One region of the Chryseobacterium sp. CBSDS_008 genome, then DNA from elsewhere that is predicted to be linked to it. Evidence: riboswitches for the same ligand, from Rfam matches in the RefSeq annotation. Region 1 holds a riboswitch; each other region holds the start of a gene.
What was found. Region 1 has a riboswitch for cobalamin ahead of metE (5-methyltetrahydropteroyltriglutamate--homocysteine S-methyltransferase). Riboswitches for the same ligand answer to the same signal wherever they lie in the genome.
Positions count from the first base shown of each region.

Region 2: linked by a shared signal. The riboswitch ahead of ACP3T3_RS16590 (TonB-dependent receptor) and the one ahead of metE (5-methyltetrahydropteroyltriglutamate--homocysteine S-methyltransferase) in region 1 are both predicted to bind cobalamin.
Region 3: linked by a shared signal. The riboswitch ahead of ACP3T3_RS08635 (acyl-CoA thioesterase) and the one ahead of metE (5-methyltetrahydropteroyltriglutamate--homocysteine S-methyltransferase) in region 1 are both predicted to bind cobalamin.
Region 4: linked by a shared signal. The riboswitch ahead of ACP3T3_RS09320 (TonB-dependent receptor plug domain-containing protein) and the one ahead of metE (5-methyltetrahydropteroyltriglutamate--homocysteine S-methyltransferase) in region 1 are both predicted to bind cobalamin.

Region 1 is NZ_CP188202.1:460,881-463,083, forward strand. It holds gene ACP3T3_RS01980 (hypothetical protein) at 1-339, shown strand, start outside; gene ACP3T3_RS01985 (Lrp/AsnC family transcriptional regulator) at 428-889, opposite strand; cobalamin riboswitch at 1,085-1,270, shown strand; gene metE (5-methyltetrahydropteroyltriglutamate--homocysteine S-methyltransferase) at 1,446-2,203, shown strand, end outside.
Region 2 is NZ_CP188202.1:3,675,985-3,678,187, reverse strand. It holds gene ACP3T3_RS16590 (TonB-dependent receptor) at 1-1,091, opposite strand, end outside; cobalamin riboswitch at 1,201-1,385, opposite strand; gene ACP3T3_RS16585 (transporter) at 1,478-2,203, opposite strand, start outside.
Region 3 is NZ_CP188202.1:1,931,912-1,934,114, forward strand. It holds gene ACP3T3_RS08630 (hypothetical protein) at 1-591, shown strand, start outside; cobalamin riboswitch at 627-807, shown strand; gene ACP3T3_RS08635 (acyl-CoA thioesterase) at 925-1,308, shown strand; gene ACP3T3_RS08640 (DUF4932 domain-containing protein) at 1,461-2,203, shown strand, end outside.
Region 4 is NZ_CP188202.1:2,085,794-2,087,996, forward strand. It holds gene ACP3T3_RS09320 (TonB-dependent receptor plug domain-containing protein) at 1-1,005, opposite strand, end outside; cobalamin riboswitch at 1,038-1,215, opposite strand; gene pafA (alkaline phosphatase PafA) at 1,338-2,203, opposite strand, start outside.

The DNA of each region.
Region 1 (2,203 bases):
AAGTGGCCTATGAATACTGGGCTGGAGCTTTACTGTAGTCTGGGAAAGGATAATCTTGTCAATGAAATGTTTTTTACTGCTTCAGACAATAAACCTGTAATCATAGAAGGATTGCCTTTCGGTCTTATCATGAATAAAAGTACATTACAGGATAGCAAAACCAAATTCAGTAAATACAATGCAAAAACACAGAAACTATCTTCAGGCAGTGAGTTCCCAGGAGGATCAAAGCTGGTTTTTAAGAGAGGAAAACATTATGCAACTTTGTTTTTTGACAGTAAAAACCTGTTGAAATCACTAAGCTTAACCACAGAACTTATTGATCCGGCTGCCAATTAACGGCTGGAATATTCAAAATAACATAAAATCTGTCATGTTTGGCGGATTTTTGTTTATAGGGCATAGGGCAGGAAACTTTAAGATAAATCTATATCGTTAATCCATGGTTATTTTTCACTTCAGCCATCACAAAAGTACTGTGAGTACTCCCGATAGAATCTACAGATCCTAACTTATTGAATACAAAATCCTGGTAATGTTTCATATCCCGTACCTGAACCTTCAGAAGGAAATCAAAATCTCCGGAAATATTGTAGCATTCCGCAACTTCTTCAATTTCTAAAATTTCTTTTACAAAATCATAACCTACAGACCGGTCGTGAATTTTCAGTTTAATCTGGCAGAAAACCGTAAATCCACGGTTGAGCTTTTCGGCATCAAGAACCGCAGCATATCTTTTCACAAAGCCTTCCTGTTCCAGTCTTTTCACCCTTTCAAAAACAGGCGAAGTGGAAAGGTGTACTTCCTTCGCAAGCTCTTTAACAGTCAGTTTGGCATTTTTCTGGAGCAGCCTGAGCAGCTGTACATCCTTATCATCGAGTTGTTCCACAGAATATTTTTCTTTTAAATTATAAAAACAGTCAAAGTTATAGAATTATATGCTTTTATTATGGTTTTTAAAAGTTTAATTTGCTTAAATATTTCTTATCAATTGTGACTTTATTCTGTATTCTTACCTTTACCCAAAATTAAAAACTTTTACTCAGGACAACTGTTAAAAGTAAAAGTACAGTTCTTTATAAATACTTCATCAAACAGGAAAGGTTTTACTTAAGGTAGATTAATAGGGAATCGTGTGCAAATCACGAACTGTCGCGCAACTGTAAGTAACACACCAAAGGTTTTTGTCCTTGCAGATCCACTGCCAAAAGCGGGAAGGATGGCAGAAACTGTTACAAGTCAGGAGACCTGCCTTTACTGAATTGACAATGCTTTCGCGGCCTGAAGCTTTGGGTCATACAGATGATATATCGGATTCATGTATTTTCTTTAAAAGGAAACTGCATTTCCCGTTATGTCATTACTTTCCTGAAATTTCTTCCGTTAAAACATGACGAAGCATTTTAAAGGGCTTTAATATTAAGTTTAATTAAAAAGTTTAAAAAATGCAAACTCACATTCTTGGCTATCCGCGTATTGGCAGCAAAAGAGAACTCAAAAAAGCCTGCGAGCAGTATTGGTCAGGCAAAATCCTTCCGGAAGAACTTCTGAATACAGGCAGAAATATCTGTAATCAGAACTGGAATATCCAGAAAGAAGCCGGAATAGACCTTATTCCGTGTAATGATTTTTCATATTATGACCAGGTACTGGATATGAGCCTTGTGGTAGGGGCAATCCCTGCACGTTATCATGAAGTAGCGCTTAAAAAGAACAATGCTGAGCTGGATCTTTACTTTGCCATGGCAAGAGGATATCAGAAAGACGGATTGGATATCACAGCGATGGAAATGACCAAATGGTTCGATACCAATTATCACTATATCGTACCGGAGTTTTATAAAAACCAACAGTTTAAGCTAAGCTCAGGTAAAATTTTCAATGAATTTGCAGGAGCAAAACAGGCTGGAATTAATGCGAAACCGGTTATTATCGGGCTGGTTTCTTATCTGCTATTAGGGAAAGAAAAAGAAGAAGGATTCGATAAGATGGATCTTGTCGCAAATCTTCTTCCTGTATATACGGAAATTTTAACCAGGCTTCAGGAGCAGGGTGCTGAATGGATTCAGTTTGATGAACCTTTCCTGGCATTGGATTTAACAGAGAAGGCAAAAGAAACCTATGTTTCCGTATACGCTGAAATAAAAAAACGTTTCCCGAAACTGAAATTTATCGTGGCCACTTATTTTGACGGATTAAAAGA
Region 2 (2,203 bases), 1.8 Mb from region 1:
CTCAGACTGACATCCCAATTGGGTGTGATAGAATAGATATTGGATGAGGAAAGATAGAGCTCTCGCTGGATATAGGTGTTATCTGTATAAATAATAGACTGCGAACGAACCGTATCCATAAAATGGGTATAATCGTAAGCAAATTTTGCTTTCAGCTGTGTTTCCAATTTGGGAAACAGCTTTTTTCTCAGGTTGGCCTGCACAAAATAATTTTCATCGGAAAGTCTCGCTCCTCTTCCTCCGAAACGCCCGTTGACAATAGGAGCCGGCATTCCGCGGTTTGAAATATAACCGTAGCCACGGATATTCCAGCTTCCGTTATTTAAAGTTCCGTTTAAAGAAGTTTCAAAACGTTTTGCCCGAATATCTGAATCCTGTCTTTTTGCAATGGTATCATAAGCCTGCTGTCCGTCTGGATATTTTTTGGCATACCGAAATCTGTAAATTCCGTCACTCTGCATAAACTCTCCACTGAAGCTGGCAGAAACCCTGTCTGAAATCTTCTGCTCCAATCGGAATGACGGATTGAAAAGATCAATGGAAGCACTCTTCGCTCTGATAACCAGATTAGTTTTTCTTGTTCCTTTAAATACAGGCGTTTTAGGCTGTAAATAAATAGATCCCGAAGATCCGAAGTCTTTTGCCGGCTGGAAGATTTCACTTTTCTGACCGTTATACAATGATATTTCTTCCAGATCATCCAAAGAATATCTTCCCAGATCCACCAGTCCGTTTTGGGCATTTCCTAATTGAATTCCATCATAGAAAACGCCTACATGCTGACTTCCCATGCTTCGGATATTAATGGTTTTCAAACCACCCAATCCTCCATAGTCTTTGATCTGAACACCTGAAAAATACCGCAGTGCATCTGCTACAGACTGGCTGTTCAGTCTTTCCAGCTGCTCTCCCTGCAGGGTTTGTGCCGGAAGGATCTCTTTAAAACTTTTCTTGTAAAGGCTGATCACCTTGATGGATTCTTCCTTCAGCGTGTCATTCTTCTTTTTTTGAGAATATAAAAGTTGAGATGTGATCACCAATATTGTGAAAACAGCTTTATGAATTGTAGAAGTAGTTAGTTTTGCCGCCATTAGCTCATTTAGGATAATGATGACGCTAATGGATATAAGAATACAACGACAAAGCACAGCTGTCACTGCACAGAATCATTGATGTCCTAAGCTTTATTCCACGAAAGCGTCAAACGATTATTTTCTGGCAGGTCTTCTGACTTACTCCATTTTTGAAATCCTTCCCATAAAAAAACAGTGGATATATTCTTCAAAAACTTTGGTGCGGAGCTTACAGCAGCGGGTCTGTTCCGGATTTTCACCGGATTCCCTTTTAAGAGCTTTTTACGGCTCACCAAATTCCGGCAAAGATAAATAATTATTCCTAATACCCAAGTAAAATCATGATTCATAAATAATTAAAGCTCCCGAAGGAGCTTTAACGTGATTTTATCAGGGGTTTCACTTTAAATTCCAATATTCAGGAAAATACTGAACCTTGATTTTGCTTCAATATCTCCCCCAGCCAGATGAGTGTACATGGGAAGCATTACTTCACTTCCCAGACTCAGCTTTTTATAAGAAGCTTCAAATCCCAGTTTTCCGTACAAAGCACTTCCTGCAGTATTGGGTAAACCTTCATCAAACTGTTTGTTCTGAGCATAAACCTCTCCCTGCACTCCGGTTTTTACAGAAAAAATGGACTTATCATTTCCTGCAACCTGATAAAAACCTGTTGCGGCATAGTTCCATTGATTTCCAAAGCGGTAATTTTTTTTATTCTCTGTTTTGATGGTATAATCTGTATTGACCAATACGGCCACTTTATTTTTCTGAAATTTATAATTCAAAGCAGCCTGATAATCCCAGCTTCCGGTTCCCAGCTGAAAACTCGGATTAACACCGGAGACTCCTTTTTCATCAAATTTTCCAAGCGGAATTTTCACACCCAAACCTCCGCTAAGGTGATGGAAATTATCCTTGGAGCTCATCAGCTGGTAAATTCCCATCAGGTTCAGATCCCCTATTCCATTGATTTTAATATCTCCCTGCATGGTTTTCTTTTCATGAAAATGAAAGGGCAGACTTATATAAACACTCAGTTTTTTAGTCAATGGAATTTTTCCCCAAAGCTGTAACGTATTGAAATACTGATCCTGTGTAAGGTCTTTTACAAATAAGTTTTCCTTTGC
Region 3 (2,203 bases), 1.5 Mb from region 1:
CCCGGGGAAACAGAATGGATCTGGATCAAATATCCGGAAAAACAGGATGACGACAAACCCTTTGTGCGTTATGAAACTCTTGATAAGGAAGGAATGGTAAATAAAGAGCGTATTGCTTATATTGATCAGCTTCCCGCCTATACCCCTTCCAGGTCTAAAAACGGAAGATCACTTATTTTTACCGATAATTCTGATCCTAAAATTCCTACTGCTCAAAGAAGCAAAGTAGTGATTGACATCTACCCTTCCAATGCGGGTTACCGTAAAAAGGAAAAAGATGCAGAAGGAAAACTACTCACCATTGATAAAGTAAAACCCTGGGGAATCGGAAATGATCTTCCTGAGGGTATGACGGAAATCAAATCCATCAGAGTACAGCAACCGGGAAGAGGTTCTGTTTTTGTAAGAGAAGCCATCAAAAATATGTTCCAGCCTACCATGGATTTTGATAACATTGGAGTCACTTCCCTTGACAGCGATAATATTTTCCTTTATATGATCAATGGTTCAGGAGAAAACAGATACACTACACTCTGGACGATCAAGAAAGGAAGAGTAATCAGCCAGATTATTTTCCATAATCCGGAATAAATTCATTATTTTTGCTTCCGAAAAAGTTTTTACGCTTATTCATCACAGAAATGGGTTCTGCATCACTGCAGATTAAAAGGGAACCGTGTGAAAATCACGGACTGTCGCGCAACTGTAAGTAACTGAAGTCTTTTATCAAAGATCCACTGTGCGGGGCATGGGAAGGAGATAAATGATGTTACAAGTCAGGAGACCTGCCTTTTTCTTACACATGTAACTTTCGCGATTTGAAGTTGTATTGATCTGATGGATTGTTTCAGGAATTCTCTTGATTCCTGTTATTATTCTGTTTTTTCTAATATCATTTCACTTCGCTTTAATTAATAATGATATATGACTACAGAAGAAAGAATTGAAGCATCCGAAACCAGAATCTTTAAAGCGGTTTTCCCCAACACAACCAATCATTACGATACCCTTTTTGGCGGTACGGCCATGCAGCTGATGGACGAAGTAGCTTTTATCACCGCAACCCGTTTTGCGAGAAAAAGAGTGGTAACGGTAAGCAGTGACAAGATCGATTTCAAGAAACCTATTCCTGCCGGAACTATTGTTGAGCTGATCGGGAAAGTTTCCTACGTGGGAAAAACCAGCATGAAAGTGAACGTTGAGATCTACACCGAGCAGATGTATTCCTATGAAAGAGAAAAAGCCATTGTAGGTGATTTTACTTTTGTAGCCATCGATGAATTCAAGAAACCAATCCAGATACTATAAATAGAGTTTCGGGCGGCCAAAGGCCGCCCGAAACTTTTATATTTTAAATATATTTAATGATTGTAATTCATTGGGTTTTTCTTTAATTTTAGCCGCTCAGAATATCATCTGTGTTTCTCTTAAAAACTAATAGAAAATTCATATTACATTACATGAAAAAGATTATCTTAATCATTACACTTATCCTTTCCGTATCATTAACAGCACAAAAAGATGTTACAATTGAGCTTTCTGAAAGTTACGAATTGGGAAATATCATTTTAGCGCTTACAGACTATGGTAAAACAGATCCTTATGATGTTCAAAAGATTCCTCCGTATTATGATGAAATCATGTCTTATTTTGAGCCTGTAAAAGATCATCCGCTATTAAAAAAAGTAAATTATTCAAGAAAGGAGTGGAAAAAGTTCTTAGGTTTCCGGACTGATTTCTATGCATTCTCTTTTGATGAAAAAGGTGTACTTAAAAGAGATTTCCCATTTAATTCATTTGGCCCTCAAGAAGTGGATGAAAATCTGGAACTAATCAACGATTTTGTCAAGAAATCGAATTACAGAGCTTTTTACAAAAATCATCAACAGTTTTATAATACTTTAATTGCCAATTACAAAGAGTATTATTACATCAATGACACCTATGCCTTCCTTGATAAAATTGCTGGACAACCTAAAAATAAAAATACCAAATCCTATGTTATTGCCATTTCTCCTTTAGTAGGCGGACAAAATTGCCACAGAGAGATCAACAGTTCATTAACCGTTGACTTCCCTGATATCGGAAAAGACCTTATTCTTGGAAACTTAAAAGATAATATTGCAAGAAGGATTCTTGATAATCACACCGTATTTTCAGAAATTGATCATGGATATGTAAATCCTATTTCGGATCAATATTC
Region 4 (2,203 bases), 1.6 Mb from region 1:
CTCGTAGCCTTCTCCTTTATTGACCTGAAACTCTCCGATGAGGTTAAAATTCCATTTAGAATTCAGGAAATAGTTAAAATCATTTTTAAAGATATAATTTTTCCCTGTTCCGCCACTTGATTTAGGCATATTTAACGAACCGAAATACTGAAAATTTTCTTCTGTATAGGCAGCTTTAAAGGAGTTGCTGAACTTTGTTTTGTTCCAATCCCAGGAAAGAAGGCTTCTTACACTTTGGGTTTTATATTTCGTTTTGGTTCCCGTTTCCTCATACACGGGATAATGCTGTGAAGAATCAAAAAACTGGCTCTGCCACGAAATTTTATGATCGTTTGTAATTTTATAGGATGCCCCAACATTGAACGTCGTATTGTAATAATTTCCGTTTCTGCTGATGTAGTTCAGATCATTTACCTTATAATCATTTTCACTTACAGAATAATTTCCGGAAGCTTTAAAACTGAACTTATCATTACTGTAAGAGCCTTTTATAAAATTATTATAGGTATTAAAGGAAGCGATTTCCGAAAATAATGACCCATGCAACCCTTTATTAAAATCAAGGGTATTATTCAGGTGAATACTTCCTCCTATGGCACCACTTCCATACACCACACTTCCTCCGCCGGCTTTTATACCAATCTGATCATACCCGAATAAAGCGATATTATTGATATCTCCCTGCCCCAGAAAATTAGAATTAATGTTAATCCCATTCCAGACAAATGCTGTCTGCTGAGCGGTAGTTCCTCTGAAAGAAGGTGAAGAAACAGCACCCCGCCCATTTTCTTTAATAAAAACCTGGGACTGAAATCTCAGGAGTTCTGAAAAGTTGCTGGAATTTTTCTCGGCATCTTCCGCCGAAATAGTTTGTACAGGATGAAAAAGTTTCACCCTGTTCATCTGGTTGTCAAAGACGTAAATAGTGTCAATGGCTTTCTCTTGTCCAAAAAGAAAACAGCCATAAGATGAAAAAAGCAGTACTAAAGATCTTTTTATATCCATACTTTTTTACTTTTCCTCCGAAAGCAATATGTTTTTTAATTATAATCCTGGCAGGTCTCCTGACTTTCGCATTCTGCCCCTTCCCGTTTTTAAACAGTGGTTTTTTGCAGAAACTTATATTGCGATTTACAGTTGCGGGGACAGTCCGGGAGTTACACCCGATTCCCTTTTCATTCCAAAATACTGGAAACCAAAATTTTTGCAAAGATAGTTTTTTATATGTATTTGCCAAAAAGTGAGATTAAAGCGCAGCAGATTAAAATTCCTGACAATAATTCACAAAAAAACTGCTTTCGATGAAAGCAGCTGTTTATCATAAAATAGTAGGATCATTATTTACCTATAACTTCTGTAATCGGGTTACCTATATTTCCACTTGGGAACTGAATTTTCAGTAAAGAAGATACCGTAGGAGCAATATCTGTCATGTGATATTCTTTATTGCTTTCTCCCTGCTTCACTCCCCATCCCATAAAGATCAATGGAATATGTGAATCATAAGAATTCCATACGCTGTGTGTAGTTCCCGTTTTAGAATACGGCGGAAGCATAGAGTCATGAGAAATCAGCTGAATATCTCCACTTCTCTGTCTGTTGATCCCGTTGATAATTCTTTGTTTAATCGGTTCCGGAATACTGGCTTCCTGCACTTTATCTACAGAAACAGCATATAAAACGGTAGGATCTTTTTCAATTTCTTTTACCGCAAAGTTTCTTACATCATCCAGTTCAAGCTTGCTATCTGCCAATACTTTTCTGTCGAAATAAATCTGGTAGTTATCAATGGCGTTGATCAACTTATCAGCTCCGAATTTTTCTTTTAACTTCTGATTCAGATTCTTTTCTGCATCTTCCCCGAAGAAACCTGTAGGGATCTTATGGTCTTTAAGGAATCCTACAGAATGTGCTCCACCATGGTCAGCAGAAAGGAAAACGGTATACTCTCCTTTTCCTACTTTTGAATCAAGGTATTTGAAAAACTCCGCTAAATCCTGATCTAATCTGATATAAACATCTTCTACTTCAATAGAATTCGGTCCGAATTTATGTCCTGCATAATCGGTAGATGCAAGGTTAATGGCTAAAAAGTCTGTAATATTATCTCCACCCAGTTTTTCACCTTCTACAGAAGCTTCTGCCAGCTTCAAAGTCAATGTGTTTCCGAAAGGTGTATAACGGATATTATCTTTTTTAGCCT